DNA from 2 places in the Herbaspirillum sp. GW821-FHT09A12 genome. Region 1 is predicted to be linked to the other one. Evidence: riboswitches for the same ligand, from Rfam matches in the RefSeq annotation. Region 1 holds a riboswitch; the other holds the start of a gene.
What was found. A riboswitch is a leader RNA that binds a small molecule or an ion and turns the genes downstream of it on or off. The one in region 1 is predicted to bind manganese.
Positions count from the first base shown of each region.

Region 2: it holds a riboswitch for manganese, as region 1 does, so the genes downstream of both, mntP (manganese efflux pump MntP) here and AC07N6_RS22410 (TMEM165/GDT1 family protein) in region 1, are expected to answer to the same signal.

Region 1 covers NZ_JBWKPR010000016.1:23,449-38,955, forward strand. Annotated here, with positions in the region: gene AC07N6_RS22400 (OpgD/OpgG family glucan biosynthesis protein) at 1-1,354, opposite strand, end outside; gene AC07N6_RS22405 (hypothetical protein) at 1,353-1,592, shown strand; yybP-ykoY riboswitch at 1,596-1,734, shown strand; gene AC07N6_RS22410 (TMEM165/GDT1 family protein) at 1,813-2,388, shown strand; gene AC07N6_RS22415 (type II asparaginase) at 2,491-3,558, opposite strand; gene AC07N6_RS22420 (AMP nucleosidase) at 4,035-5,537, shown strand; gene AC07N6_RS22425 (YbfB/YjiJ family MFS transporter) at 5,628-6,851, opposite strand; gene AC07N6_RS22430 (LysR family transcriptional regulator) at 7,055-7,918, shown strand; gene nhaR (transcriptional activator NhaR) at 8,232-9,146, opposite strand; gene AC07N6_RS22440 (TFIIB-type zinc ribbon-containing protein) at 9,289-9,615, shown strand; gene AC07N6_RS22445 (TerC family protein) at 9,657-10,622, shown strand; gene AC07N6_RS22450 (transposase) at 10,802-11,542, shown strand; gene AC07N6_RS22455 (glutamate synthase-related protein) at 11,719-15,507, shown strand, end outside.
Region 2 covers NZ_JBWKPR010000001.1:487,892-503,398, reverse strand. Annotated here, with positions in the region: gene AC07N6_RS02250 (c-type cytochrome) at 1-557, opposite strand, end outside; gene AC07N6_RS02245 (GMC family oxidoreductase) at 564-2,336, opposite strand; gene AC07N6_RS02240 (gluconate 2-dehydrogenase subunit 3 family protein) at 2,395-3,111, opposite strand; gene AC07N6_RS02235 (hypothetical protein) at 3,507-3,794, opposite strand; gene infA (translation initiation factor IF-1) at 4,119-4,379, shown strand; gene AC07N6_RS02225 (hypothetical protein) at 4,571-5,014, opposite strand; gene AC07N6_RS02220 (hypothetical protein) at 5,164-5,670, shown strand; gene AC07N6_RS02215 (methyl-accepting chemotaxis protein) at 5,676-7,286, opposite strand; gene mntP (manganese efflux pump MntP) at 7,542-8,108, opposite strand; yybP-ykoY riboswitch at 8,118-8,287, opposite strand; gene AC07N6_RS02205 (cation diffusion facilitator family transporter) at 8,389-9,315, opposite strand; gene AC07N6_RS02200 (flagellar assembly protein A) at 9,629-11,266, shown strand; gene AC07N6_RS02195 (hypothetical protein) at 11,279-11,674, shown strand; gene AC07N6_RS02190 (LysR family transcriptional regulator) at 11,714-12,562, opposite strand; gene AC07N6_RS02185 (bile acid:sodium symporter family protein) at 12,702-13,712, shown strand; gene AC07N6_RS02180 (VOC family protein) at 13,872-14,243, shown strand; gene AC07N6_RS02175 (helix-turn-helix transcriptional regulator) at 14,377-15,081, shown strand; gene AC07N6_RS02170 (DUF2325 domain-containing protein) at 15,182-15,507, shown strand, end outside.

The DNA of each region.
Region 1 (15,507 bases):
CGACGATGAACTTGCGCACATTGGGCGGGCGCGGCTGGCCCGGCTGGCCGCCGTTGCCCAAGCGCGTGGCCACGCAGCGCGCCAGCGGCGAGGGGAAGGGCTCGTCCTTTTGCCAATACAGGCGATAGCGCAGGCGGTAGTTGCTGCCTGCGGTGGCTGCCGCCTTGGGCACCCACATGGCGACGATGTTGTCGTGGATCTCATCGTCGGTCTTGATTTCGATCAGTTGCACCGCGCCGTCGCCCCAGTTGTCCAGCGGTTCCACCCACAGGCTGGGGCGGCGCTGGTACATGACGCCGTCCAGGTAATGGTCGAAGTTGCGGTCGCGCTGGGACAGGCCGAAACCGCGCAGGCCGCTGTCGGCGAAGGACGAGGCCATGGTGTGCGGCGGGTTGTTGAGCGGGCGCCAGATGTGTTCGCCATTGCCGTTCCACATTGCCAGTCCGTCCGAGTCGTGCACTTCGGGGCGCCAGTCGACGCCGGCGCCTTTGACCGTTTCCGAGAACCAGTACATCGAGGTGGCCGGCGCCAGCCCCAGGCGGGCGACATCGCGGCGCAGGAACAGGGATTTGTCGATCTCCATGGTCACGCCTTCGGCGCGGCGCATGGTGAACTTGTAAGCGCCGGTGACGCTGGGGCCTTCCAGCAGCGCATAGACCACCACGGTGTCGCTGTCCGGCGCGGAAGGTTCGAAGAAGAAATGGGTGAAGTCGGGGAATTCCTCTTTCCGGTCGGCCTCGGCGACGTCGATGGCGATGCCGCGCGCCGACAGCCCGTATTGGTACAGGTCGCCGATGGCGCGGAAATAGGAGGCGCCGAGGAAGGCCACCCAGTCGTTCTTGCGCCAGTCTTTTTCTTGCTGGTCGGCCAGCCGGCTTTCCTGGAAGCGAAAGCCGGCGAAACCGCTGCCTGCCGGCAATTGGTGGGCAGGGCTGTCGGCCGGCATGTCGAAGTAGTTGTCGTCGTACAGGATCTCGCGCGCACGGGTGGGGGCGTCGCCGGGGCCGTCCAGGAGGTACATATGCACCGGCGCCGGAAAGAATTTGCCGAGGTGGAAAAAGGTCAGCGGAAACGGGCCGGGGCCGTTGGCGAATGGCGCGTAATCGGTGTTGAATCTGATCTTGCCGTGCGCTTCGTAGTCGATCTGGTCGAGTATGGCGCGCGGGACCTTGTTGTGCGGGTTGTAGGGCGTCTTTGCCATGTCGCGCACGCGGGCGATCAGCGCGTCGAAAGAGAACTTTTCGGCCGGCCCCGTCTTGATGCGGCCGGCGGCCATGGTGTCCGGCGCAATGCCCAGGGCGGCCAGTGCGGCGGCAGCGGTGGCGGAGGTCAGGAAGCGGCGTCGATTCAGCATGGGCATCGATTTTACTGTTTGTTGTCAGGAAGGATGGGGCGCAATGGCGCGGCGCACGGCCGGGCTCAGCCATGCCATTAAAGAGTTGCCGTCCAAGGCGATGGTTCCGCCGCGGGCGGGACCAGCCGGCAAGTTCAGAGCTTGTCTGACGCGCCGCGTGGGAAAGAGGGAAACGATGCCATCATGGCAATGCGAAAAGTTCCGCCTGCGCATGGACGCGGCGCTTCAAAATCAGTAAAATGCGCCGGTCATTGGGGAGTAGTCGCCTTCCACCCTGAGGAGGGGCCTGCGTCAACATGCTTGATCCACAGATCATGGCGCCGGCGGTTCCTGAGAATGCATGTCGTTGACGGGATGTGTTCTTCGCTTGACAAGACCTTTGACCACGCAGCCTCCGACAATGGCCGGGGAGCGCGCGTGGTCATGCGTATTTGTCCGGCCATGGAGAGAGAACCCAATTGGATGCATTCCTTGTTTCCACAGGCATCGTCGCACTCGCCGAAATCGGCGACAAAACCCAACTGCTGGCCTTCATCCTGGCAGCCAAGTTCCGCAAGCCCCTTCCCATCATCTTCGGCGTCCTGGTCGCGACCATCGCCAACCACGCTTTTGCCGGCGCGCTGGGCGCGTGGATCACTTCGCTGCTGTCGCCCGAAATCCTGCGCTGGGTGCTGGGCGTTTCCTTCATCGCCATGGCGGTGTGGACGCTGATCCCCGACAAGTTCGACGAGAGCGAGGCCAAGTTCGGCCGCTTCGGCGTGTTCGGCACTACGTTGCTGACCTTCTTCCTGGCCGAGATGGGCGACAAGACCCAGGTCGCCACCGTGGCGCTGGCGGCGCAGTACCACGCCTTCGTGCCGGTGGTGGCCGGCACCACGCTGGGCATGATGATCGCCAACGTGCCGGCCGTGCTGCTGGGCGACCGCATCGCCGGCAGGATGCCGGTGCGCGTGGTGCATGCCATCGCCGCCGTCATCTTCGCCATCCTCGGCGTGGCCACCTTGCTGGGCGCGGGCAAGTCGCTGGGATTCTGAGTCCGCGCTTGCCGCAAAGACAAAGCCCGCCGCATTCGCATGCGGCGGGCTTTTTGATGCCGATTGCCGACGGTGCGCTTGCGGGCGCGCCGTGCAGGGCGATCAATATTCCCAGAAGATCTTCTGGATTTCCTTGGTGTCGGTGGTCTTGGTCAATGCCAGCATCAGCAGGATGCGGGCCTTTTGCGCATTCAGCGTGTCGGAGACCACGAAGTCCAGCTTGTCGTCGTCGGCTTCGCCGTTGCGCGCCACGATGCCCTGGCCGACACGGCTCGCGCGCACAATGACGACGCCCTTCTTGCGGGCTTCGGTCAGCGACGGCACGACGGTGTTGTTCAGGCTGCCGTCGCCCACGCCGGCGTGGATGATGCCTTGCGCGCCGGCCGCCACGAAGGCGTTGAGCGCGATCGGGTTCATGTTGGCGTAGCCGTAGACGATGTCGACTTGCGGCAGCTTGTCCAGGTTGCTGATGTCGAACGGGGTGTCAACGGTGTTCTTGCGGGTCGACTGGCGATAGAAGAACGGCTTGCTGCCCTGGATGTAGCCCAGGAAGCCCAGTTCCGGGGTCTTGAAGGTATCCAGCGTCGAGGTGTTGGTCTTGGTCACTTCGCGGGCGGCGTTGATCTGGTCGTTCAGGGTCACCAGCACGCCCTTGCCGATGGCTTCCTTGCTGCCGGCCAGCAGGACGGCGTTATACAGGTTGATCGGGCCGTCGGCGCTGATCGCGGTCGACGGGCGCATGGCGCCGACGATCACCACCGGCTTCTTGCTCTTGACCACCAGGTCGAGGAAGTAGGCGGTTTCTTCGATGGTGTCGGTGCCGTGGGTGATCACGATGCCGTCAACGTCGCTCTGCGCCAGCAGGGTGTTGACGCGCTTGGCCAGTTTCAGCCAATAGTCGTTGTTCATGTTTTCGCTGGCGATCTGGAAAACCTGCTCGCCCTTGACGTTGGCCACCTTCTGCAATTCGGGCACGGCTGCGATGAGCGCATCCACGCCGACCTTGGCGGCGGTGTAGCCGACGGTGGTGGTGCTGGTGGCGCCGGTGCCGGCGATGGTGCCGCCGGTGGCCAGGATCATGACGTTGGGGAGATTCTGCGCTTGCGCGGTTGCCGCTGCCGCCAGGCAGAGCAGAACCAGGATTTGGCTGAGGAATTTTCTAGCGAGCATGTGTGCCTCTGTATGTGTGATTGGGTGTTTTTATGCCTCCGATAAGCCGGCATGGATCGGTTTGCCGGCGAGCCTGATGGGCTTCGGAGAACGGTCAAGATAGCATTCGCTCGTGTTGCGATCAAAGGTTTTTTTAACCCACGGGAACATGCACCGGCGCTGGGAATGGATGCACCTGGATGAGCTTGGGCAAGCACCATCGCGGAGCGAAAAATGCCGGTTGCTCGTGATTTCCGACGCGGTATTCGAGATTGCGAAGCCGGGTCGAGAAGCGGCGGGAAGAATTCAACGATAGCACCGAACCCGCGCCGCGCAAAGGGAAGGAAGCGGGATATTGCGATGCCTGATCCGACGATGATGGGGAGGTGGCGACTCGGGTAATATCGTAGATGCACACAAGGATTTTCAATGTCCGGCAATGGCCGGTAAAAGCCGCACAGCGGTTGTGCTGCGTGCGGCAATGATGGAGAAAGATGATGTTTGCCACCGAAAAATTCACCGACCCTGATGCCGCCTACGCGCGCGTGCTTGAGATCTATGAACGCAACACCGCCATCCTGCGCGATGCCTTCCGCAAGTTCTCGGCCGGAGAAGTCCTGGAACAGCGCGTGCGCGCCTGCTATCCCTTCGTGCGTATCACCACCGAGAAGGCGACTCACACCGATACCCGCCAGTCGTTCGGCTTCGTCGCCGGCCCCGGCCATTACGAAACGACGCTGACCCGGCCGGCGCTGTTCCACAATTACCTGCTGAGCCAGTTCAAGCTGGTGCTGCAAAACCACCAGGTGCCGCTGGAGATCGGCGTGAGCGATTTGCCGATCCCGGTGCACTTCGCCTTCCCGGAGGGCATCCACGTCGAGGGCAGCCTCGATCCGGAGCATTTGCGCTCGCTGCCGGACGTGTTCGACCTGCCCGACCTGGCGGCCATGGATGACCGCATCGTCAATGGCACTTATGAAGTCGACAATGGCGCCTGGCGCGACGGCGTGCATCCGCTGGCGCTGTTTACCGGGCCGCGCATCGATTATTCGCTGCACCGGCTGCGCCATTACACGGCCACCTCGCCGGACCAGTTCCAGCGCTATGTGCTGTTCACCAACTATGCGTTCTACGTGGACGAGTTCGTGCGCCTGGGCCGCAAGCTGATGGAGCCCACGGACGATCCGCAAGAGCGCGCTTACCGCCAGCAATATGTGGCTTTCGTCGAGCCGGGCAACGTCACCACCTGGAGCGCCAACCAGGCGGAAGGAAAGGCCCCGCCGGCATCGGGCGTGGCGCCGGCGCGCCAGCCGCAGATGCCGGCCTACCACCTGCAGCGCGCCGACGGCAGCGGCATTACGCTGATCAATATCGGCGTGGGGCCGTCCAATGCCAAGACCGTGACCGACCATGTCGCCGTGCTGCGCCCGCACGGCTGGCTGATGCTGGGGCACTGCGCCGGCTTGTCGGCTTCGCAGCGCATGGGCGACTACGTGCTGGCGCACGCCTATGTGCGCGACGACCATGTGCTGGACGACGACCTGCCGCTGTGGGTGCCGATTCCGGCGCTGGCCGAGGTGCAACTGGCGCTGCAGGATGCGGTGGCCAGCATCACGCAGCTCAAGGGATATGAACTGAAACGCATCATGCGTACCGGCACGGTGGCCTCGGTGGATGACCGCAACTGGGAGCTGCGCGACCATCGCATGCCGTTGCTGCGGTTTTCCCAGAGCCGCGCCATCGCGCTCGACATGGAAAGCGCCACGGTGGCGGCCAACGGTTTCCGTTTCCGGGTGCCTTACGGGACGTTGCTGTGCGTGTCGGACAAGCCGCTGCACGGCGAGATCAAGCTGCCCGGCATGGCCAACAGCTTTTATGAGCAGCGGGTGGCGCAGCACTTGCAGATCGGCATCCGCGCGCTGGAGCTGTTGCGCAATAACGGGATCGAGCAATTGCACAGCCGCAAGCTGCGCAGCTTTTCCGAGCCGGCGTTCCGCTGACCCGCCTTTTCCGGGATCGGCATCCGGATGCGAAAACGCCCACTGCAGCAACTGCAGCGGGCGTTTTGTTGCGGCGGCTCCGAGCCGGGGTCAGGCCGCCTTGTGTTCCAGCCTGTGGCTCAGCGTCAGCCTGTAATAGAGGACGGCGCCGAGCAGCAGGGCCGCCACCGCCACGCACAGCGATGGCGTGAACGAGCCGCTGCGGTGCACCAGCGCGGTCGCCAGTGGCGGGCCGGCGATCTGGCCGATGCCGTAGGCGGCTGTCATCAATCCCATCAGGCTGCTGGCATGCGATTGGCGCAGGCGCCGCGCCTCGCGCATCGCAAACAGCGTGATGGCGGTGAAGGGCAGGCCCAGCAGCAGGCAGCTCAATGCGAAGCCGATGGCATTGGGCAGTAAGATGGAGAGCGCGACGCCTGCGGCTTGCATGATGTAACTGCAGGCCAGCAGCAGGCGCTGGTCGCCATGCACCGGCAGGCGCGTCGCGCCGAAGGCGCCCAGCGCCACGCCGAGGCCGAAGATGGGCCAGAAGAAATCCGGCCAGTTCGACCCCGGCAAGGCCTGGCGGGCGATCACCGGCAGGAAGGTGGCGGTGATGATGTAGCCGAAACCGGCCATGCCATAGGCGATCACCTGCTGGCGCACTTCGCGCTTTTGCTGCGGGGATTCCTGCTGGGCGTCTTGGGTTTGCGCGGCGGCGGGGCCGGCTTGCGCCTGGCCGGCATCGAAGCTGAACGTCTTCCAGACCAGGGCCGTCAAGGCCAGCGAGATGAGCGCGAATAAGATCCAGCCTGAAGCGGCCAGCCAGCCGGCCGTCACCATGGCGCCCGTGAGCAGTCCGCTCAATGCGATGCCGATGCCGGGGCCGCAGAAGATCACGCCGCCCAGTTCGGGATGCTTCAGTTGCGTCAGCTGCTGCAGGCACCAGCCGGCGGTATAGACGAACACATAGGCGCTGGCCACGCCCGAGAGCAGCCGCAAGCCCAGCCACATCGCATCGTCGTGCAGCAAGCCCATGCCCAGCGTGAGCAGGATGGTGGCGGCCAGGCCGCCGCGTATCAGCGGCACCGGCCGGTTGCTGCGATGGAAGGCGCAGAGCATGGCGCCGATGAAGTAGCCGAGGTAATTGGCGGTGGCCAGCCAGCCGCCCATCTGCAGGTTGAGGCTGCCTTCATGCAGCATCATCGGCAGCAACGGGGTAAAGGCGAAACGGCCGATGCCCATCGCCACCGACAGGGCCAGCATGCCGGCCAGGCAGACTTTCCAAGCGGTGGCGCGGCTGGCCTGCTGCGCTTGGAGCGGGGCGTTGTTCATGCGCAGGCTCCTTGCGCAATGGCGCGGATGCCTGCGGCAGGTGCGGTGCATGAAAGGGGGGGACGCTTGCGTGGAGATCTCCGGCTGCAATGGCAAATCATGGCGGATGCATATTCTTATTGACGAGGATGCTTATGCTATCTTGTTTCATGCATTCGAAAAAATGAATAATAAGAATGACTTCATCTTGAATGGAGATTGAAATGGAACTGGCCGAACTGGAAATCTTCCGCGCCGTGGTGGCCGAAGGCGGCGTCACGCGCGCCGCGGAAAGGCTCAACCGGGTGCAATCCAACGTCACCACGCGCATCAAGCAATTGGAGGAGTCGATCGGCGTGCCGCTGTTCGTGCGCGACCGCCGCCGCATGGTGTTGACGGCGGCCGGCGAAGCCATGCTGGATTACGCCGAGCGCATTCTCGATCTGGTGCAGGAGGCGCGCCAGGCGGTCGCGCCGCAAAGTCCGCGCGGGCGCTTGCGGATCGGTTCGATGGAGAGCGCCGCGGCCAGCAGGTTGCCGGCGCCGCTGGCCGAATTCCACAGCCGTTGGCCGGAGGTGAGGCTGGAACTCTCCACCGCCCCCACCGAAACGCTGGTCGCCCAGGTGCGCGACTTCAAGCTCGACGCAGCGCTGGTGGCCGGGCCGATCGATGATCCCGTCTTCGACGCCACGCCCCTGTTCAAGGAAGAGCTGCTGCTGGTGACGCCCAAGAGCCATCGCCGGGTGCGCTCGCCGGACGAGATCATGCTCGATACGCTGATCGTCTTCGAGCAGGGCTGCGCCTATCGCCGCCATGCCGAAAGCTGGCTTGCATCCGCGGGCAAGGGCCGGCGGCCCGGCCGTACGCTGGAGTTGGCGTCTTATCATGCCATTCTGGCATGTGTGGCCGCCGGCGCCGGTGTGGCGGTGGTGCCGCGTTCGGTGATCGATATGCAGAATGAGCCGCGCGGCTTTTCGACTTATTCGCTTGGCAAGGATGGACGCATCACCACTTATCTCATCAGTAGACGGGAGCAATATTCCTCGTCTTTTCTGGCCTTGCGTTCTTTACTTATGGCGCGCGTTTGATATATTGAATCCAACTATGGCGGCGGGGGTTTTCCGGTGCTTGCATCATATGAAGGCAGCGTAACAATTTGTAAAAAACGCTGCACCACAACACCGATTTTTTTATATTGAAGTTCCCCCTCCATTCTCCCCCCCGAGAATGGGATTTACCCCACGGACTGCAAAGTACGTGGGGTTTTTCTTTTCCATCTCCCATGTTTTCGTGCCTTGGAAGTCCGCTCCAGGAGTGGCTTTGCGGCCGATGCAGGAAATGTGTGCGAGAACATCGAAGGCCAGGGTGTTGGCGCCATGCCGTTTGCATCGGCAAGCTGGCTCATGCGAGCGAACTGCCGACGATGAGATTGTCGCGGGCGGCCGATTGGATGGCGAGCACCGCCGGATGCGTGAGTTTGCGTTCTACCGAGATGGCGTAGAACTGTTCCCTGACGGCATCCGTCTGGCCTATTTGCACGATGCCATATTGCTTCCTGACCTGTGCGGCGATGGCCGTAGGCGCGGCGAAGATGCCGGTGCCGGCGTCGCCGAAGGCCAGCAACAGGGCGCCGTCATCGAACTCGCCGGCAATTTGGGGGCGGATCTTTTCCTTCTCGAACCAGCGCAAGAGGCGCGGGCGTACCGCCGCATCCTCGCCAGGCATCAGGAACGGCGCGCCGTCCAGGCTGTGCGGAAATCCCTTCTTGTAGCGCTTGGCCAGCTCGGGCGTGGCGAAGAAACTGGTGTCGCATTCTCCCAGCAGGTGGTGGTAGCCGCGCACGTCGACATTGGCGGGCATGGGGCTGTCGGCGATGATGATGTCGAGGCGATGGATGGCCAGTTCGGCCAGCAGCACATCCAGCTTGCCTTCGCGGCAGACGATGCGGATCGGTTCTGCCATCGACAACGCGGTTTCCAGCAGCAGATAGGCGATCGCCTTGGGCACCGCGTCGGCCACCCCCACGCGCAGTTGCAGCGCGCGGCCGCCGGGGCGGAAGCGCAAGGCTTCTTCCAGTTCTTCGCCGATGCTGAAGATGCGGTCGGCGTAGTCGAACACCATCCTGCCCTCATCGTTCAATTCCAGCCTGCGCCCGACGCGGTTGAACAGCTTGTATCCCACGCTCTCTTCGAACAGCGCAAGTTGGCCGCTGATGGTTTGCGCGGTCAGGTGCAAACGCTCGCCGGCGCGCGCTACGCTGCCGGCCTTGGCGACGGTCCAGAAATAATGCAGATGTTTGTAGTTGAGCGAGGGCATCTTGATATCATCGGTTTTTCCGATGGATTATCTCAGAATATTCGAATTTTCATTCATATCGTTTTCTCCTAAAGTGACGCTGTTCCCGGGCGTGCCAGTGTCGGCGGCCGGTCATATGAAGCTTGTCATGAAGGAGCGACGAATGAAATGTCCTGTTTGTACAACGACTAATCTGATGATTTCGGAGCGACAAGGCATCGAGATCGATTATTGTCCGCAATGTCGCGGCGTGTGGCTGGATCGCGGCGAGCTCGACAAGCTGATCGAGCGCTCTGCGGCCAACGCCATGCCGGTTGCGGCACCGGCGCCGCCGCAGCAGCAGCGCCAGGCGCCGCAACCGCAAACCTATGACCCGCGTTTCGGCCATGGCGGCCAGCACTATCGCGATGGCTATGGTTCCGGATCGCAAGGCTATGACCAGCGGCGCAAGAAAAAGGGCTTTCTTGGCGAGATATTCGATTTCGACTGATGCACGCCAGGAATCCGCAATCAAATGAAAAGGGGTAAAAAGTGAGCGGCGTAGAGAGTTTCGCAAGCGGCCCGATGTGGCTGGGCTTTATCGTATTCGTGCTGAGCATGCTGGCGCTGGACATGTTCGCGCTGGGCGGACGCCACGCGCACCGTGTCTCGCCCAAGGAGGCGCTGGGATGGTCGCTGGCATGGGTATCGCTGGCGCTGCTGTTCGCGGGCCTGATGTGGTGGTACCTGGATGTGAACGTGGGGCGCGAATTCGCCAACCAGAAGGGGGCTGAATTCCTCTCCGGTTACCTGATCGAGAAGGCGCTGTCGGTCGACAACATCTTCGTGTTCCTGATGATCTTCAGCTACTTCGCGGTGCCGCCCGAGATGCAGCGTCGCGTGTTGCTGTATGGCGTGTTCGGCGCGATCGTGATGCGGGCGGTGATGATCTTGCTGGGCGCCTGGCTGATCGCGCAATTCAGCTGGATTCTTTACCTGTTCGGCGCTTTCCTGGTGTTTACCGGCGTGAAGATGCTGGTATTCGCCGACAAGGAACCCGATCTTGGCGACAATCCGCTGCTGCGATGGCTGCGCGGCCACCTGAAGATCAGCAAGGATTACGATGGCGAGAAGTTTTTCACCGTGCAAAACGGCGTCAAATATTTCACGCCGCTGATGCTGGTCTTGTTGCTGATCGAACTGTCCGACCTGATTTTCGCGGTGGACAGCATCCCGGCCATCTTTGCCATCACCAAGGACCCGTTCATCGTCTTCACCTCGAACATGTTTGCCATCATGGGCCTGCGCGCACTGTACTTTTTGCTGGCCGACTCGGCAGAGCGCTTCCATCTGCTCAAATATGGCCTGGCGCTGGTGCTGCTGTTCGTCGGCGTGAAGATGCTGGCGGCGTACTGGTTCCACATTCCCGTGGTGTGGTCGCTGGTGGTGGTGGGGGCGATCCTGCTGGTGTCGATTATCCTGAGCCTGCTGTTGTCGCGGGATAAAAAGGCGGCCTGAAGCCTGACTGCCGTCAAACCAATCAAGCCATTGAGCCATTGAACCGGCCGGAGCGATCCGGCCGGTTTTTTTATTGGCGTTTGCCTGCGCCGGCAGCCTGTGGAAAATCCTTGCCGATAATTGGGGACGGAGTACATTAGAATGTCGACTTTGCCACCCGGCTCCGAGTGAGTAGTCCCATGGCCCGCCTTCCGCGTCTCGTCGTTCCCCATCAGCCCCATCACATCATCCAGCGCGGCCATGACGGCTTGGCGGTCTTTCGCGACACCGAAGACCACCTGGCCTTTCTGGGTTGGCTGAAGGAAGCCTCGCGCCAGTTCAAGGTCGCCATCCACGCCTATGTGCTGATGCCCGACCACTTGCATCTGCTCGCCACGCCGACCGATGAGCAGGGGCTGGCACGAATGATGCAATGGATAGGGCGCCACTACGTCCCCTATTTCAACCAGAAACACGGGCGCAGCGGCACGCTATGGCAGGGGCGTTATCGCGCCACCGTCGTGGATGCCGGGCTGTATCTGCTGGCCATCTGCCGCTACATCGAGCTCAATCCGGTGCGCAATGGCTTGGCCAGCGGGCCGAGCGAGTATCCGTGGTCCAGCTACATGCATCACATTGGCGCAAAGCAGGATGGCTTGATCACCGACCATCCGGTGTATTGGTCGATTGGCAACACTCCGTTCGACCGTGAGATCGCCTATCGGCGACTGACGGAAGAGGGCCTGGCGCGGGACGATGTCGTACGCATTACCGATGCCACGCTCAAGGGCTGGGCGCTGGGATCCGACGAGTTCAAGCTGGCATTGGAGCGCCAGACGCACCGCCGCGTCAGCCCCGCCAAGCGCGGCCGCCCGGCAAGCGCCAAGCCGCAGGCGGACGAGGGATTGGCGCATCAGGCGCAGGAAAAGCAACGGTTTTAAAAATAAGCCTTTCAGATCAATGGCTTAATTCCTGCCTCTTAACTATGTCCCCAATTAAAAATTCCTAAATTTTTTGTGGAATTTAATTTTACTCAGACCCTTTTTATTCTTATTGAACTATTGGGTGCACTGCACTATTCTTCAATTCCTTACTGTCAAAGTGGTGGAGTACCGATATGCACGCGCAAGGCCTTTACGACCCAGCAAATGAACATGACGCCTGTGGCGTCGGATTCATCGCCCATATCAAGGGCAAGAAAACCCATTCCATCGTTGACCAGGGATTGCTGATTCTGAAGAACCTGGATCACCGGGGCGCCGTGGGCGCCGACCCGCTGATGGGTGACGGCGCCGGTATCCTGATCCAGATCCCCGACCAGTACTACCGCGAGGAAATGGCCAAGCAGGGCGTGGAGCTGCCGCCGCCGGGCGAATATGGCGTGGGCATGGTGTTCCTGCCCAAGGAAAACGCCTCGCGCATCGCCTGCGAGCAGGAAATCGAACGCGCCGTGCTGGCCGAAGGCCAGATCGTGCTGGGCTGGCGCGACGTGCCGGTCGACCGCGACATGCCAATGTCGCCCACCGTGCGCGAAAAAGAGCCGGTGATCCGCCAGATCTTCATCGGCCGCGGCCCGGACGTGATGGTGACCGACGCGCTGGAGCGCAAGCTGTACGTGATCCGCAAGTCGTCCGGCCACGCCATCCAGGCGCTGAACCTGTTGCACGGCAAGGAATTCTTCGTGCCCTCGATGTCGGCCCGCACCGTGGTCTACAAGGGCCTGCTGCTGGCCGACCAGGTCGGCGTGTACTACAAGGACCTGCAGGACGAGCGCTGCGTCTCCGCGCTGGCGCTGGTGCACCAGCGTTTCTCCACCAACACCTTCCCCGAGTGGCCGCTGGCCCACCCGTACCGCCTGATCGCCCACAACGGCGAAATCAACACCGTCAAGGGCAACTTCAACTGGATGCGCGCGCGCGAAGGCGTGATGCAGTCGGCCGTGCTGGGCGCGGACCTGAAGAAGCTGTTCCCGCTGATCTATGAGGGCCAGTCCGACACCGCCAGCTTCGACAACGCGCTGGAGCTGCTGGTCATGGCCGGCTACCCGCTGCCGCAGGCGATGATGATGATGGTGCCCGAAGCCTGGGAAAACCACACCGCGATGGACGACAACCGCCGCGCCTTCTATGAATACCACGCCGCCATGATGGAGCCGTGGGACGGCCCGGCCGCGCTGGCCTTCACCGACGGCCGCCACATCGGCGGCACGCTGGACCGCAACGGCCTGCGTCCGGCGCGCTATATCGTCACCGACGACGACCTGGTGGTGATGGCGTCCGAATCGGGCGTGCTGCCGATCCCTGAATCCAAGATCATCCAGAAATGGCGCCTGCAACCGGGCAAGATGTTCCTGATCGACCTCGACGCCGGCCGCATCATCGACGACAAGGAGCTCAAGGACACCTACGCCAACGCCAAGCCCTACAAGCAATGGATCAATTCGGTGCGCATCAAGCTCGACGAGCTCAAGAGCGAGCCGCGCGAGCCGTCCTCCAAGCTGCCGCTGCTGGACCTGCAGCAGGTGTTCGGCTACACCCAGGAAGACACCAAGTTCCTGATGGCGCCGATGGCCACCGGCGGCGAAGAGGCGATCGGTTCCATGGGCAACGACTCGCCGCTGGCGGTCATGTCCAACAAGAACAAGACGCTGTACAACTATTTCCGCCAGCTGTTCGCGCAGGTGACCAACCCGCCGATCGACCCGATCCGCGAAGCGCTGGTCATGTCGCTGGTGTCGTTCATCGGCCCCAAGCCCAACCTGCTCGACACCAACAACATCAACCCGCCGATGCGCCTGGAAGTGTCGCAGCCGGTGCTGGACTATGCCGATATCGCCAAGTTGCGCAACATCAGCGCGCACAGCGGCGGCAAGTTCAAGTCCTATGAACTGAACATCTGCTATCCGGTCGCCTGGGGCAAGGAAGGCATCGAAGCGCGCCTGGCATCGCTGTGCGCCAAGGCGGTCGACGCCGTCAAGTCGGGCCACAACATCCTGATCATCTCGGACCGCAAGGTCGATGCCGACCAGTTGCCGATCCCGGCGCTGCTGGCCACTTCCGCGATCCACCTGCACCTGGTCAGCAAGGGCCTGCGCACCTCCACCGGCCTGGTGGTGGAAACCGGCTCCGCCCGTGAAACGCACCATTTCGCGCTGCTGGCGGGTTATGGCGCCGAAGCCATCCACCCGTACCTGGCAATGGATACCCTGTCCGAAATGGCACGCGGCCTGCCGGGCGACCTGTCGCCGGAAAAGGCCATCTACAACTTCCAGAAGGCGGTCGGCAAGGGCCTCCTGAAGGTCATGTCCAAGATGGGCATCTCGACCTACATGTCCTACTGCGGCGCGCAGATCTTCGAAGCCATCGGCCTGTCGAAGTCGCTGGTGGACAAGTACTTCAAGGGCACCTCGTCCAACGTCGAAGGCATCGGCGTGTTCGAAGTGGCCGAAGAAGCGCTGCGCCTGCATACCGCGGCCTTCAGCAACGACCCGGTGCTGGCCAATGCCCTGGACGCCGGCGGCGAATACGCCTTCCGCATCCGCGGCGAAGAGCACATGTGGACGCCGGACGCGATCGCCAAGCTGCAGCATTCGACCCGCTCCAACAGCTACAACACCTACAAGGAATACGCCCAGCTGATCAACGACCAGTCCAAGCGCCACATGACGCTGCGCGGCCTGTTCGAGTTCAGGATCGACCCGTCCAAGGCGATCTCGATCGATGAAGTGGAGCCGGCCAAGGACATCGTCAAGCGTTTCGCCACCGGCGCCATGTCGCTCGGCTCGATCTCGACCGAAGCGCACGCCACGCTGGCCATCGCGATGAACCGCATCGGCGGCAAGTCCAACACCGGCGAAGGCGGCGAAGACGTCAACCGTTACCGCAACGAATTGAAGGGCATTCCCATCAAGCAGGGCGCGACCCTGGCCTCGGAAATCGGCAAGGACGTGATCGAAGTCGACATCCCCCTGCAGGAAGGCGACTCGCTGCGTTCGCGCATCAAGCAGGTGGCGTCGGGCCGCTTCGGCGTCTCGGCCGAGTACCTGATTTCCGCCGACCAGATCCAGATCAAGATGGCGCAGGGCGCCAAGCCCGGCGAAGGCGGCCAGCTGCCGGGCCACAAGGTGTCCGACTACATCGCCAAGCTGCGCGTGTCGGTGCCGGGCGTGGGCCTGATCTCGCCGCCGCCGCACCACGACATCTACTCGATCGAAGACCTGGCGCAACTGATCCACGACCTGAAGAACGTCAATCCGCGCGCTTCGATCTCGGTCAAGCTGGTCTCGGAAGTGGGCGTGGGCACCGTGGCCGCGGGCGTGGCCAAGGCCAAGTCCGACCACGTCGTGATCGCCGGCCATGACGGCGGCACCGGCGCATCGCCACTGTCCTCGATCAAGCACGCCGGCTCGCCGTGGGAACTGGGCCTGGCTGAAACCCAGCAGACGCTGGTGCTCAACGGCCTGCGCAACCGCATCCGCGTGCAGGCCGACGGCCAGATGAAGACCGGCCGCGACGTCGTCATCGGCGCCATGCTGGGCGCCGATGAATTCGGTTTCGCCACCGCGCCGCTGGTGGTCGAAGGCTGCATCATGATGCGCAAGTGCCATCTGAACACCTGCCCGGTGGGCGTGGCCACGCAAGACCCGGTGCTGCGCGCCAAGTTCTCCGGCAAGCCGGAACATGTGGTCAACTTCTTCTTCTTCATCGCTGAAGAGGCGCGCCAGATCATGGCCCAACTGGGCATCCGCAAGTTCGACGAGCTGATCGGCCGCGCCGACCTGCTGGATCGCACCAAGGCGATCGCGCACTGGAAGGCCCGCGGCCTGGACTTCACCCGCATCTTCCACCAGCCGGAATCCTCGGCGCCGGTGTACCACACCGACAACCAGGACCACGGCCTGGACAAG
Region 2 (15,507 bases), on a different contig from region 1:
AGGCCTTCAGCCAGATAGGCGCCGCGCCTGACCTCGCCGCTCCAGCCGTCTTGCGCCTTGAATGGCTGGTCATTGGCGAAGAACATGTTCCACAGCTTCATGCCCCAGCGGAGGTTGAAAGGAAAGCTCATGCTGGACGGCGGCGGATCGGATGCCACCGGTTTCACGCCATCCATGAAGTAGGCGTACAACGCGTGGATGTCTTCGTCCGAGACCTTGGCATAGTTGGGATAAGGCATGGCCGGATACAGCGGAGTGCCATCCGCGCGCACGCCATGGCGCACCGCGCTGGCGAACTGCTGCTCGCTGTAATTGCCGATGCCGTGCTGCTTGTCGGGCGTGATGTTGGTGGAGTAGATCATGCCGTGGCCGCTGTCGATCGCCAGGCCGCCGGCGAAAGCCGGCTTGCCGGCGGCGCTGTGGCAGGCCATGCAGTCGCCGGCGCGGGCCAGATATTCGCCGCGTTGGAGCAGCGCCTGGTCCGCCGCCGCGTGCGCCGCCGACAACGCGCTCAAGCTCAGGGCCAGGATGGCCAGTAGTTGGTTCAGTCTTTTCATTTTTGCTTACACCTTGACCAAGGGGCCTGGGTTTTTCAGGTACTGCTTCTTGATGGCTTCGGCCGCGAACAGCGTGATGGCGCCGATGGTGGCGGTCGGGTTGGCCTGGAAGTTCTGCGGGAAGGCGTTGCCGCCCGGGACGAACACGTTGTGCACATCCCACGACTGCAGGTAGCGGTTGAGCGCCGAGTCGCGCGGCGAATCGCCCATGACGGCGCCGCCCACGTTGTGGGTGGAGACGTACTTGGTGATGTCCCAGTGCGAGTCGAGCGCCAGGAAGCTTTCCGACATGAAGTCCGGGTTGAGCTCCCTGGAAATCTTCAGCACGATGTCGCGCAGGTAGCGCTGCAGCTTCAGCTCGTTCTGGCGCCAGTCGAATGTCATGCGCAGCAGCGGCTGGCCCCACGGGTCCTTATAGGTCGGATCCAGGTCCAGGTAGTGGCCGCGATAGGACATGCATGTGGTGGTGATGCTGACCTTCATCGAATGGTCGTACCAGTCGATCATGCCTTCCTTCCAGCCACGGCCCCAACTCGGCGTGCCCGGCGGCAGCGCGGTGCCGATCGGCGCGCCCGACGCCTGGGAACTGTGGATCTTGGCGCCGCCGATGAAGCCCAGCTTGATGCCGTCGTCGAAGTTGCCCGGCGAGATGTCGTTGAACATTTCGCCGGTGGCGCCGGCGGTGGCAAACGAGTTGAAGTTCTTGTCCTTGAAGAACAACGTGGCGCCGCCGTTGGAGAGGAAAGCGTAGTTGCGGCCGATGGTGCCGGTCTCGGTGAGCGGGTCGTACGGCTTGCCGATGCCCGACAGCAGCATCAGGCGCACGTTGGCGAACTGGAAGCTGGACAGGATCACGATCTTGGCCGGCTGGAACACTTCCTTCTTGTTCTCGTCGATGTAGGTGACGCCCTTGGCCGTCTTCTTGTCGGCGTGCAGGTCGACGCGGATGACGTTGGCGTTGGCCTTGTAGTCGAAGTTGGGCATGCGCTTGACCACATCCAGGATGGTGGTCTGCGGCGAGGCCTTGGAATAGTTCAGGCAGGGATACTTGCTGCAAAAGCCGCAGTAGTTGCAGGGCGCGATCTGCGCGCCGTAGGGATTGGTCCAGGCCGTCGACACGTTGGCCGAAGGATTGGGGAACGGGTGGTAGCCCATCTTGCGCGCCACGTCGGCGAACAGGCTGCTGTTGTAGGTGTCATGCAGCGCCGGCAGCGGATACGGGCTGGAGCGCGGGCCTTCGAACGGGTCGCCGCCCGGCTGGAGCTTGCCCTGCAGGTTGCCGGTATTGCCGGACAGGCCGCACACCTTGTCGAAGAAGTCATAGTGCGGCTCGATCTCGTTCCAGGTGAAGGGGAAGTCCTTGATGCGCATGTCCGGATCCAGGCTGCCGTGCTTGTAGGCCTGGTCGGCGTAGGTCTTCAACTTGAGGTCGGTGGGCGTGGGACGGATCAGCACGCCGGTCCAGTGCAGGCCCGAGCCGCCGACCCCGGTGCCGGGCGCGAAAGCGCCCCACTTGCGGGTGGGCAGCGCGGCCTGGGCGGCGTTGTAGCGCACCGTCAGCGCGGCGTCGCGCGGGGTGGCGAACACCTTGTTGCGGGTGGCGTAACCGTATTGGTCGGCCGGTTTCGGGTAGGCGAAATCTTCGGGAGGACGGTCCGGGCCGCGCTCCAGGGCGCGGACTTTGAGGCCTTCCCTGGCCAGTTCAATGGCCATGATCGAGCCGGCCCATCCAAGGCCGACGATGACGACGTCGACTTCGTCGTTGGTAATGTTTGGCATACGGAGGCTGATTCTTTAGTTAATCGGGAAATCGGAAAATCGGGAAAACGGAGCGGGCTCAGGCGCGCTTGCCGGACAGGCTCACCGGGCCCAGCGGATACTTCACGTTATGCTGGTCGACCCATTCGGTGTAGGCCGCGCGCGCGCCGGGGAAGCCGATCGCCACCCAGGCCTTCATGTCCTTGTTGCCGCCGTACATGGGGTCGGCCAGGTAGCCGTTCTTGGTGTCGCCCAGCAATTGGCCGAAGAACTGCGACGGCTTGAGCGAGGCTTCGCCCAGCGCGGCGAAATCGGCGGTGTTCTTTTGCAGCGCGGTCAGCAAGGCGTCCTTGTCCTTCGCGTCAAGCTGCTCGAAAGGCTTGCCGTGCTGTTGCCGGCTGATCTGCTGCGCCAGCTTGATGCCGATGCGGTACACCTCCTGCGGCGCATAGGGAATCTGGAAACCGAGCGTGGCCGGGGCGTCGACCTTGTGCGGCCCCTGCTGGTAGATATCGGAACCCAGGCCGATATGCAGTTGCTGGTCGATGAAGACCGGCACATTGGTTTCCAGCGCGCCAGGGCCGCGGCCCTCGGCAGGGATCAGGCGGTCGCAGGCGGCCAGGATGAAAATCCATTCGGCGGCGGAGAAAAATACCGGCTGGTAGCGGTTGAGCTCGATGCCTTCCAGGCCCTCGGCCTGGGCCGACTTGAACATGGGAATCGAGACGATGGGAACGGCAACCGCCGTTGCCGCCAGAACGGCGCGGCGCGATGGGCTGAACTTGGTTTTCGGCATGGTGAGCGCGGAGTATGGTGGTTGGAAAAACAAGCCGGCGCCGCGATCCGGGACGGGATCAGGTGCGCAGGGACTGGAAATCGTAAAAATGCGGCAGCCGGCGCAACGCCGGAAAGGCATGCGCAACAGGAAAACCTGTCAGTCAAATGGTCGGCGGCGCTTGGGGTGCTGGCGTTCAGGCGCTGTCGTAGCGGCTGTACCCGGCCAGCCCGGCGATCCCGTTGCGGGCGGCCAGACGGCAAATAGCCGGCCGCATTCCCGCGCCGGGCGAAGAACCGAGGGTATCGACAGAGGAAAATGCCGTGCGCAGGACTGCGTCGGCGGATGTGGCGTTGGCTCTTGCGGAGCAGCCGCTTGCTGGGTGGTGGATGGTTACCATTGCCTGAATTCGCGAGTTAGTTGAACAACTCGTCTCCCAATCCGATCCAGCCTTTGGCGGCTGGCATTTCTTGTTGCTCCGGTCCGGCAGGACCAGGATGCCGATGCGCCGGCATGGGCGTGATTTTAACACCGGAAGACATAAGATGTCGTAACTCTAAATTTCCAGGCGGCATGCATTTCGTCGCGGAAACGCCATGGGCCGTGACAACGGCGGCCATCGCCGGGCTGCCGGAATCGGCGCATGCCCGCGCCGGCGCTTGGCTCGCCGCGCCGAAATAAAGCTGGATGAAAAGGCCGAACATGTGTATAGTGGCGCAACTCCTCACCAAGTGACGTAAAAGTCTGGCCTCTCACCTGTCTTGCCTCCCTGGCAAGTCCTGTCTGATCCCTCGTTTCTATTTCTTCTTGTTTGGCGTGCTTCCGGAGCCGATGCTCTTTTGATCACGCAGCCGAGGATATGACATTGCCTGAAAGGCGACGAAGCCGTCTGGCTTCGCCTGTTCGAGGAATACCGGCAACTTCTTGCGCAACTGACGCAAAGAAGTTCTCACCTGGGAAATACCCTTTAACGAGTTGCGTGCAACGGTTTGCCGGCCTGCACCAGGCTCACCTGTTTCGGAGACTGAATGGCGAAGGAAGAGTTGATCGAAATGCAGGGCCAGGTAACTGAAGTGTTGCCTGACTCCCGATTCCGTGTTGATCTGGAAAATGGACATTCCCTGATCGCCTATAGCGCGGGACGCATGAAGAAGAATTTCATCAAGATCCTGGCGGGCGACAAAGTGACGCTTGAATTGTCGCCTTACGACTTGAGCAAGGGAAGAATCATCTTCCGCCATATCGAGAACCGCACCTCCAGCGGACCGAGGCCTCCCCGCCGCCGTTAAGGCGCGCAAGGGGCCGGGCGGCATCACTGTCCAGATAGGACTGGATGCCGCGACGGTCTTCTCAAGTCGAGTATCGATAGAGAACCGCATGCGAAAAAAACACATGCGAAAAGCCCTGATCCACGGATCGGGGCTTTCTGCTTTTCAGGGGCATACCGGACCGACTGGACACCGGCGCATCGGCAAAGACTTCAGAGTTTTCCCGCCGCGATATCGGCATCCATCGCCTGCAGCGCCATCCCGATCGCGTACTCCTCGGCTTCCACCGGAGAATTGCCGCGAAAGCCGTCGCAGCTGACGCGGCGAAACGGCACCGGATTGTCGTTGCGGTGGAATTGGTAGCTGCCGACCCAGCTGCCGTCGCGCTGCTCGATGCTGCTGGCGCGGATGAAGTAGCCGCGGTGTTCCACCGCGTCGCCGTCGAGCTCGGCATCGATCACGGCACGCGCGAACGCGGCGCCGGTCGCCTGCGCCGCGGCGGCCGAGCGGAAAGGATTGCCGCGGATATCCGGGTAGGCCACCTCGCCGACCTTGACCACACAGCGCACATCGCCGCTGCGCGCGTCTTCCTGGTAGTCGACCGTGATGTGCTTGCCGCGATAAGCTGCGCCGTATTGCGCCATGTCCGTTGCCATTCAAATGATTGTTCGGGGCATCGTAGCATAGCGCGCTGCCGCCGTTGCAGCCTTCATTGCAACGCCATGTACATATGCGCTGCGCTGCCTGCATTCCCGCCTGCATTCCATTATCATGGCGGGCCCTTTCAACCTCTCTCCTTTCCCGCATGTCCGACTTCGACGCCACCGCCAACGATTCCTCCTCCGGCCAGGACGCCATCAATGAAGCGCGCCTGTGGCGTGAAGACGGCTGGACCGCCCGCATCATCAAGAATGACGATGACGACGGCTGGGCGGTCGAGATGACGCGCGACGGGGAACGCGAACCGACACTGATCGGCCCCTGGACCATGGGCCGCGACAAGAAGAACCCCAAGCCGCTGGACAAGTCCGCGTTCAACACGCTGGTGAAAACCGCATCGGAATTCCGCCGCCGCAGCGAGCAGCAGTTGCATGCGCAATTGCACAAGCACGTCACCGTCGACGGCGATGGCGGCGCTTCGATCAAGGTGACCCTGGACATCGTGCCCGACGACGATTTTCCCTACGCCGACCTGACGGCCTGGGATGAGATGGGCGAAGTGCTGGCCAAGGTGCAAGTCGCCCCCAACTACAAATTGAACGCAGACAGCGCCGAACGCTGGGTAGCCGGCAACTATCGCAAACCCGGCTAACGCGGTCAGACGCCTGGCAACAGCCGCTCCGGCTGAACCAGCATGAGCGGCTCCGGCGCCGACAGCGCCTCATGCTGCTGCCCCGGGATCTTGAACAGCGCGACGACCCCGACCAGATCCCCGGCCTGCGTCTTGAGATCGGACGCGGCAGCGGCGATCTGCTCCACCATGGCAGCGTTCTGCTGCGTACCGCGATCCATCTCGGCCACCGCATCGCCGACCTGCAGCACACCCGTGCTCTGCTCCGAGCTGGCCGCGCTGATCTCGCCCACGATATCGGCCACGCGGCGGATGCTCTCCACCACATCGGCCATCGTGGCGCCGGCCTTGTCCACCAATGCGGCGCCCTGTTCCACCCGTTCGACGCTGTCGCCGATCAGCATCTTGATCTGTTTGGCGGCATCGGCGCTGCGCCCCGCCAGCGAACGCACCTCGCTGGCCACCACCGCGAAACCGCGCCCCTGCTCGCCGGCCCGCGCGGCTTCCACCGCCGCATTGAGCGCCAGGATATTGGTCTGGAAAGCGATGCTATCGATCACGCTGATGATGTCGGCAATCTTGCGGCTGCTGTCGTTGATGCCCTTCATGGTTTCCACGACCCGGCCAACCACTTCGCCGCCCTGGATGGCAACCTGCGAGGCGTTCATCGCCAGCTGATTGGCCTGGGCCGAGTTATCCGCGTTCTGCCTGACGGTGGCCCCCAATTCCTCCATCGATGAGGCGGTGTGCTCCAGCGCGGCGGCCTGGCGCTCGGTACGCGCGCTCAGGTCATGGTTGCCGTGAGCGATCTCCGCACTGGCCGCGGCCACACCTTCGGCGCCGCATCGCACCGCGCTGACCACCCGCGCCAACGAATCCTGCATCGCCCCCAATGCCTTGAGCAACGGGCTGATCTCATCATGGTCGGCATCTTCCACGGGCATCGTGAGATTGCCGTCCCTCACATGCTCGGCGATCAGTTGCGCCTGGCGCAAGCGCCGTCCCAACAGACGCGCCACATACCAGGAAAACCCCAATAATCCGCAGGCCAGCAATGCCGCCACAGCTGCCAGCAAATTGCTGATGGAGTGCGCATTGGCCTCGATCTGGTCGACTTCTTCGACCAGGACCTGCGTCTGGCGCTTTTTCTCCGCGCTCAAGGCGGACAGGAACTGGTTGCGCGCCGCCATCGTCTTGCCGGACAGGAAGGCATACGCCTCTTCCATCCGCCCCTCCTGGATCAGTTTCAGGTTTTGGTCGCCCACGGTCCAGAATTCGGCCGAAAAGCGCGTGGCATTGGCAAAGAACGCATTACCGGCGTCCAGCAACGCATTTTGCTTGTAGTCGGCCAGCACTTCCTCGATATGCCGGCGCGTGCGGCCGACATCGGCCACGGTCTGCGCCACCTTTTCCGGCGCCCGGCTCAGCATGGCGTCGCGCATCTGCAGCGAGATGCGCGTCATGCTCAGCTCCATATCGGCTACCCGCATCAGTTGCTGGGTGCGGTTGCCGCTGGCGCGCTGCGCCAGCACCGCCACTTCGTTCAGGTAGACCCAGCCGGAAACCGCAACCGCCGCCAGGGCCGCCACCAACACGCCGCACACGAGGAAAAGCCGCTTTGCAATGCTCAGTTTCATCACCGCCCCAATCAATTGCGACGATGCGGCATCGGGCACGGCACCACCTGTCCGATGAAGCGGGAATGTCTCCTCCTGCCTGCCGCATCTACCTAATGCCCGGGCGGTTCAATTGCAGGAAGTAACGTGCAACACCGGCGGGCGCATTGTCTTCAGGTTGGCAAGAATAGGGGATGCCTCGCCATGCGTCTCTGCACAAAACGCAGATTCACCAGCATTTTTATGGCGCGGTGCGCCGTTGCGGCGGCAATGGCCTCAGGCGCCGAGATGCTCGTACAGGATCGCGGCGCCCACGCCGATCAGCACCACGCCGCCGATGATCTCGGCGCGCTTGCCGATCACGCTGCCCAGCAGGCGTCCCAGCATCACGCCGATGGTCACCATGATGGTGGTGGCCAATCCGATCAGCAGCGCGGCTTCGACGATGCTGACATCGACGAAGGCCAGGCCCACGCCCACCGCCATCGCATCGATGCTGGTCGCCACGGCGGTCAGCGCCAGCATCGGCACCGACTGGTTCCGCGGTTCGGGCGGGGCCGCTTCATCGCCGCCGCTGCAGCCTTCGCGGATCATGCGCGCGCCCAAGACCAGCAGCAGCACGAAGGCGATCCAGTGATCCCATTCCGATACCCATTGGGTGGCGACCGAACCGGCGAACCAGCCGATCAGCGGGGTGATGGCTTCGATGACGCCAAACAGCAAGCCGATGCGCAGCGCCTGCAGGAATTTCGGCTTGTGCATGGCGGCGCCCTTGCCGATGGCCGCAGCAAAGGCATCGGTCGACATGGCGAAGGCGAGAAGGACGAGAGCGGGGAAGTTCATGAACGGGGTTCCTGGCCGGGCGAAATCCATGGACGCATCCACACGCCCGACCTCATGCGCGGAAACGTCTATGGTCTCGCCTACCAAGTTGGCTACCCGCGCCACGGCCTGGGCCGAGAATGTTGACGCGGGCTCTTCCGGATTGCCCGGAAGCTGGCTACTCCCCAAAGAGAAGGCTGCATTCTAACCGATAAGCCGGTGTGCTGTCCCCCAGGCACGTTGCGCATGCCCGGACGGCAAGGCAATGGGCCGCGCCGCCTGATGCGGCCCCTTTGCGGCCTTACGCGGCCCGCGCCGGATGCGCCTCAACCGCCACCGGGTCGACGTGGGTCATCACGTCCAGCACATTGTGCGCGTCCAGCACGCGCTGGCGCGCCAGCGCGGCGATGGCGTGGCCTTGCGCCACGGTCAGCGCGCCATCGATTTCCAGGTGCACGTCCACCTGGGTCAGGTCGCCCATCTTGCGCGTGCGCAGGTCGTGCAAGCCTTGCACGCCGGGCGTGCCTTCCAGGGTGCAGCGGATCGCCTGCGATTGCTCCTCGGAGACGGCGCGGTCCATCAGGTCGTTCAATGCCGCCCAGAAAAAACGCCAGCCCATGCGTACCACCAGCAAGCCGACCACCGCCGCCGCCACCGGATCGAGCAAGGTAAAGCCGAGCAGGCTGCCGCCGATGCCGAGCGCCACCACCAGCGAGGAAGCGGCGTCCGAGCGCGCATGCCAGGCATTGGCCACCAGCATGCCCGAGCGCACCCGCTCGGCCACCCGGAGCATGTAGCGAAACAGCAATTCCTTGGCCAGCAGCGCCGCCAGCGCCACCCACAGCGCGGCGCTGTGCACCGGCGGCGTATGGCCGTAATCCTGGATCTTGTGCGCGGCCGAAACCAGCATGCCGATGCCCACCGCCAGCAGCAGGCTGCCCAGCGCCAGCGAGGCGGCATTCTCGTAACGCTGGTGGCCGTACTGGTGGTCGGCGTCAGCCTCCTTGCGGCTGTGGTGCGCGGCGAACAGCACCACGAAATCGGAGACCAGGTCCGACAGCGAATGCACGCCGTCGGCGATCAGGGCTTGCGAACCGGACAGGATCCCCGCCGCGATCTGCAGCGCGCTCAGGGCGACGTTGACCGCGATGCTGACCATCGTGCTGACCCGGCCGGCGCGATAGCGGGCCTCGGCTTCGGGCGCGTTTTCTTTTTCTGCGCTTAACATATCGTCAACTATATACCTTGGGACGACCTTTAAATATCCGCAAATATCGGCAAAACTTGTGCTATCGATCAAATTGCAGGATCATCTTGCCACAATACAATGTCAGCCGCCGGGCCCCAGGGGATGCCCGTGGCCGATTGCTCCGCCAAAGCGCGCGATCTTGCACGCGCAAGATCAATTTCAGCAGGGTTCGTCCTGGATGGGCAGTCTCCGGCCGCATCGGGGGAACCGTTGCGAGCCATCGCGCCGCGGCCACGGCAACGCACCAAAACGCTCCGGCAGACCAAGAGCAGCAACTCATCCGAGGAACAGCATGGCACAAGCAACTCCGCAACCGCTGTCGTTCGCATTCGACAGGGACAGCGGCGAACTGAGCGCAACCTTCACCCCGACGGCGGGCTTCCCGCCGCTGACCCTGGCCTTCCTGAAGCAAGCCATGACGGACAACGGGCTGACCAAGCTGTTCTTCCAGGATTCGGTCCTCAACGGTTTCGTGCGCAAGGCCGAAGACGCCAAGGAAGCGGTGAGCCAGGTCATCGCCCAGCGCCGCGACGGCGAGTTCGCGCTGGACGTGGCCGACGACCTGATGAGCGCTTCGCTCACGCTGGTGGCCCCGTTCGGCGGCCGCGCCAAGAGCGTGGAGGTGGTCAACGCGATCCGCGCTGCGGGCATCACCTACGGCATCCTGCACGAACAATTGCGCGGCGCCCTCTCCGCCGGCCAATGCAACAAGCTGGTGATCGCGCAAGGCCTGATGCCGACGCCGGCCGAACCGGCGCGCTTCGAAAGCCTGCTGGAAGAAAAACAGGAAGAGCTGGCCGAAATCGAGGAAGACGCCGTCGTCTCCTATGCCGATATGGGTTACCTGCTGCTGGTGTCGGCGGGCGACCCGCTGATGCGCCGCATCCCGCCGGTCCCCGGCCAGGACGGCATCGACATCCGCGGCGGCAAGGTGCCGGCGCGTCCGATCGCCGATGTCCCGTTCGCCAAGGAATCGGTCGGCGCCGAACCGAGCGCGGACGATCCCGACCTGCTGGTGGCGATCGTGCCGGGCCAGCCTACAGTGGTCAAGAATGGCGTGAAGGTCAATCCGGTGATCGATATCGAGAACGTCGACCTGTCCACCGGCAACCTGACCTTCGAAGGCACGGTGCGCGTCTCCGGCGACGTCATGACCGGCATGAAGCTGCATGTGGGCGGCGACGTGGTGGTGAGCGGCACCGTGGAAGCGGCCGAGATCGTGGCCGGCGGCAATGTCACCGTCAAGGGCGGCGTGATCGGCCATAGCGAAGGCGTGGCCGCCTCGGCCGGCACCACCTCCATCGCCTCGCGCATCAGCGCCAAGGGATCGGTGCAGGTGATGTTCGCCGAAAGCGCCCACATCGAAGCCGGCGAGAACATCCTGGTGCTGGGCAACGCGCGCCAGTGCGAACTGCTGGCCGGCGACCAGATCACGGTGGGCAAGGGCAACCCGCGCACCGGCCAGATCATCGGCGGCCGCATCGAGGCCACCAACATGATCCGCGCCAACGTCATCGGCGCCCCCACCGGCAACCTGACCCGCGTGCAGGTCGGCCTGGATCCCTATCTCGAAGAAAAGATCGCCATCAAGGAACAGGAATACGCGCGCAAGGTGGCCGAACTGGATCGCACCATCAAGCAACAGGGCTACTACAAGCTCAACCCCGAGAAGGCCACGCCGGAAATCCTGTTCGAGACCAGCGAGAAACGCAAGACGCTGGCCTATGAGGTCAAGACGCTGCTGGAAGACGTGGCGCAGATGAAGGAAGGCATGGTCTCCGCCGAAGATGCCCGCATCGTCGTCGCCAAGGCAGTCTATGAAGGCACGGAACTGCGCATCGGGCACCAGGTATGGCCGGTGCAGTCCGACCTCAGCGGCGGCACCGCGCAGCTGTTCGAGGGCGATATCCGCTACAACCCGAAGAAGTAACGATCCGCTTTGATGGAAGACCTCCCCAAGCTCGGCACGGACCAGTTGCGCACATTGGCGCAAGCCTGCGCCGCCGTGACCCGGGCCTGCAATTGCCGCGGCGCCGATGCCGCCGGCTGGATCAGCCTGCCGCTGGCGCTGCCGGAACGGCAACTGGCCGACATCGGCACGCTGGTCGCCGATCCCTACGACGAACCCACCTTCGCCGAATACCACCCCGACGGCACACGCTACGACTGGCCGGAGGCGCCGGTGGCGCCGCGCTACTATCCCTATAACCGCTGCAACGTGGCGCGCTGTACGCTGTGCGGCCGCCATTACCTGCGTTATACCGAAGCCGGCGGCTACTTCGTCGACCGCCGCATCCGCGCACTGGACCGGCCCGCGCTGGTCGTCGACGCCGACTGAGCGCCAATTAAGCGCCGCCAGGCGCGACCTCAGGCCCCCTCAGCCCCGGCTCAGGCGGCTGGACATCAGGATCTGGTACAGCGTGTCCGCCGGCCGCGACAAGCGGCGCGCCGTCAACGCCACATATTCCACATCGGGCAGCAGCGGCAGGCTGGCATGGTTGAGCGGCACCGTGAGGTCGCGCGAGGCCAGATGCTGCGGCAAGGCCGACAAGCCCAGGCCGCCGCGCGCTGCCGCCATGCAACCGGCATGGCTGCCGCTGGTGCAGACGATGCGCCAATGGTGGCCCGACTTGCCCAGCGCCTGCAGCGTGGCGGCACGGGTGATGCTGGGCTCGGGCAACAGGATCAGCGGCAGCGGCTGCGACAGGTCGACCTGCGTCTCCGGCCGGGTGAGCCACTGCATCGGCGTGGAAAACATGCTGTGCCCGCGCGACTCCCCGCTGCGCCGCTTGCCCACCAGCAAATCCAGCTTGCCCTGGTCGAGCAAGGCATACAGCTCGCTGGTCAGGCCAATGGTGATCTCCAGCTCGACTTCCGGATGCTGGCTGCGGAAAGCCGCCAACATGTCCGGCAGCGGCCCCATGGCAAGGTCATCGGAAGTGCCGAAGCGCACCCGGCCACGCAAGCGCTCGCCGCTGAACTGGGCCTCGGCGCGGGCATGCGCTTGCAGGATCAGGCGCGCATGCACCAACAGGCTCTCGCCATCGGCGGTCAGGGCCAGGGAATGGGTGTCGCGTACGAACAGGCGCCGCCCCACGCTTTCTTCCAGCCGCCGGATATGGTCGCTCACGCTCGATTGCGTCAACCCGAGCTGGCGCCCGGCCTCGGTGAAGCTGCGGGAAGCGGCAGCGGTGGTAAAGGTCTGCAGCCAGACGGGATTGAGCATGATGGGGCGCCATCGGCAACGTTGGAAGACATGCCATTGTCATCGATTTTTCCGATCACAGTCAACGCGATCAAAGGGGTTCCCGATAGCCGTCCGATTTTCTATCATGGAGGAAAATCATCGAACCTCGTCCCTTGCCATGAAACGCTTCCTCCCCGACCGCTTCACCCAACTGCTCATCGGCACCGTGCTGCTGGCCACGCTGCTGCCGGCCACCGGCCGTTTCGAGAGCTTCATGCATGTGGCCAGCAACGTGGCGATCTCGCTGCTGTTCTTCCTGCACGGCGCCAAGCTGTCGCGCGAGGCGGCAATCTCCGGCCTGAAGCAACCCAAGCTGCACCTGCTGACGCTGGCCTCGACCTTCATCCTGTTTCCGTTGCTGGGGCTGGCGCTCAAGGCCGCGGCGCCGGACCTGCTGACGCCGCAGTTGTGGATGGGAGTGCTGTTCGTCTGCACGCTGTCGTCCACGGTGCAATCGTCGATCGGCTTCACCTCGATCGCGCGCGGCAACGTGCCGGCGGCGATCTGCGGCGCCACCGCGTCCAACCTGCTGGGCATCCTGGTCACGCCGCTGCTGGTGACCCTGCTGCTGCATCGCCACCATGAAGGCAGCGGCTGGTCGCAGGTGCTAAGCATCCTGCTGCAATTGCTGCTGCCGTTCGTGCTGGGCAACCTGCTGCGCCCGTGGATCGGCGCCTGGATCAATCGCCACAAGGTGATTGTCAACGTGGTCGACCGCGGCGGTATCCTGCTGTCGGTTTACGCCGCCTTCAGCGCCGCCGTGGCGCAAGGCATCTGGCACCTGTTCCCGCCCGGCCAGCTGGCGCTGCTGCTGCTGGTCAACGCGGTGCTGCTGGGCGCGGTGCTGCTGATCACCACCTATGGCGCGCGGGCGCTGAAGATGCCGCGCGGCGATGAGATCGTGCTGGTGTTCTGCGGCTCCAAGAAGTCGCTGGCCTCGGGCATCCCGATCGCCTCGGTGCTGTTTGCCGGCAGCGGCGCGGCCATCGTGCTCTTGCCCATCATGCTGTTCCACCAGATGCAGCTGATGCTGTGCGCCGTGCTGGCGCGCCGCTATGCCGAACAGCACGAGCGCCAGGAGCAGACCCGGCCCGACAGCGCCCCGGCCGTGGCCGGCGCCGGCCGCTGAACTTTATTCTCCTGTTTTCCTTCCTTAGAACCTGTTCGTAAACAGGTTTTTATGCAGGCTCCTGACACCACGCTGTCAGGAGCCTGCCTGCATGATGCGTCGCATGCCGCCCGCCATCGGCGGCATCCTCAACCACATGCACAACGAAAGGAAGACACCATGCAAACCAACGTCAACTGGTTCGAAATCGCCACCAAGGACCTGACCCGCGCCGCCCGTTTCTACGAAACCGTGTTCGCCACCAGGCTGCGCCTGGAAAGCCTGGAAGAAGAATCCCCCATGGCGGTCTTCACCCGCGATGACGGCCAGTCCATCGGCTGCCTGACCGGCGGCGACTGGATCGAACCCTCGCCCCAGGGCACGCTGGTGTATCTGGATGCCGGCCCTTCGATCCAGGCCGTCATCGACCGCATCGAAACCGCCGGCGGCAAGATCGCCATGGAGAAAACCCAACTGCCCAAGGAGATGGGCTATATCTGCCAGTTCATCGACACAGAAGGCAACCGGGTCGCACTGCACGCGATGAACTGAGCATCGCCGGCGCAAGCGGACGACATCGACATGCGCGCCCCATCGCAGCCGCATTGCACAGCAACATCGAAGCTGGTGGCGAAGCCGGCCGGTGCGTGCCAGAATGGCGCGCACCGCATTTTCCCTGCCTCCCATGCGCCGAGCCGACCGACTGTTCCAGATCACCCAATACCTGCGCGGACGCAGGCTCACCACCGCGCGCCAGCTGGCCGAATGGTTGTCGGTCTCGGAACGCACGGTCTATCGCGACATTCGCGATCTCTCCCTGTCGGGCGTGCCGGTGGATGGCGAGGCCGGCGTCGGCTATCGCATCAAACCCGGCTACGACTTGCCGCCGCTGATGTTCAACGCCGATGAAATCGATGCGCTGGTGATCGGCATGCGCATGGTGCAAGCCTGGGGCGGCCCGCAATTGTCGGCCTCGGCCGCCTCCGCACTGGCCAAGGTGGTGCTGGCGCTGCCGCGCGACAAGCGCGACTTCGTCGAGGCCACGCCGCTGTTCGCCCCCGACACCTTAATGGATCCGCAGCAAGGCGAATGCCTGGAGCAAATACGCCAGGCCATCAGCAGCCGCCACAAGCTGCTCCTGGATTATTCGGATGCCCGGCAACGCGCCAGCCAGCGGGTAGTCTGGCCGCTGGCGCTGGCCTTCTTCGGCGGCAGCTGGCTACTGGCCGCATGGTGCGAAGCGCGCGACGACTTTCGCTCGTTCCGCCTGGACCGTGTGCAACAGCTCAGCGAGCAAGGCTACTATCCCGACCGCGACGGCCGCCGCCTGGCCGACTTCGTGCGCGCCATGCGGCGCGACCGCAAGGAACCGGACGCGCCCCTGCAATAGCGCATGGCGGCGCAAACCGCATATGCAGATGCAAATTCATTCGTTCGTCCGGGGTGGCCGCAGGGTTAGGCTGGAGCCGTTATCATTTCCGGGCCACCCCATGCGAAAAGAGAACCGCCGCACCAAGGCAGGCAATGCGCCTGCGCCATCCGCCCTCCCGCCCCAGCCTGCCTCGCGCATTTCACTGGACGACCGCTGTGTGCTGTGCGTGGGAGGTTTGACCGGCGCGCGCAACCACTACCGCGCCGAGATCGAAACGCGCGACGGGCGTTTCATCCACCACGACGGCGGCCGCGAAGACAACCTGCACCGCCTGGCGCCGATGCTGGCCACGGCCGACATCGTGATCTGCGCCTCCGGCAACATCAGCCACAACGCCTATCACCTGGTCAAAAGCACCTGCAAGAAACTGGGCAAGCCATGCGT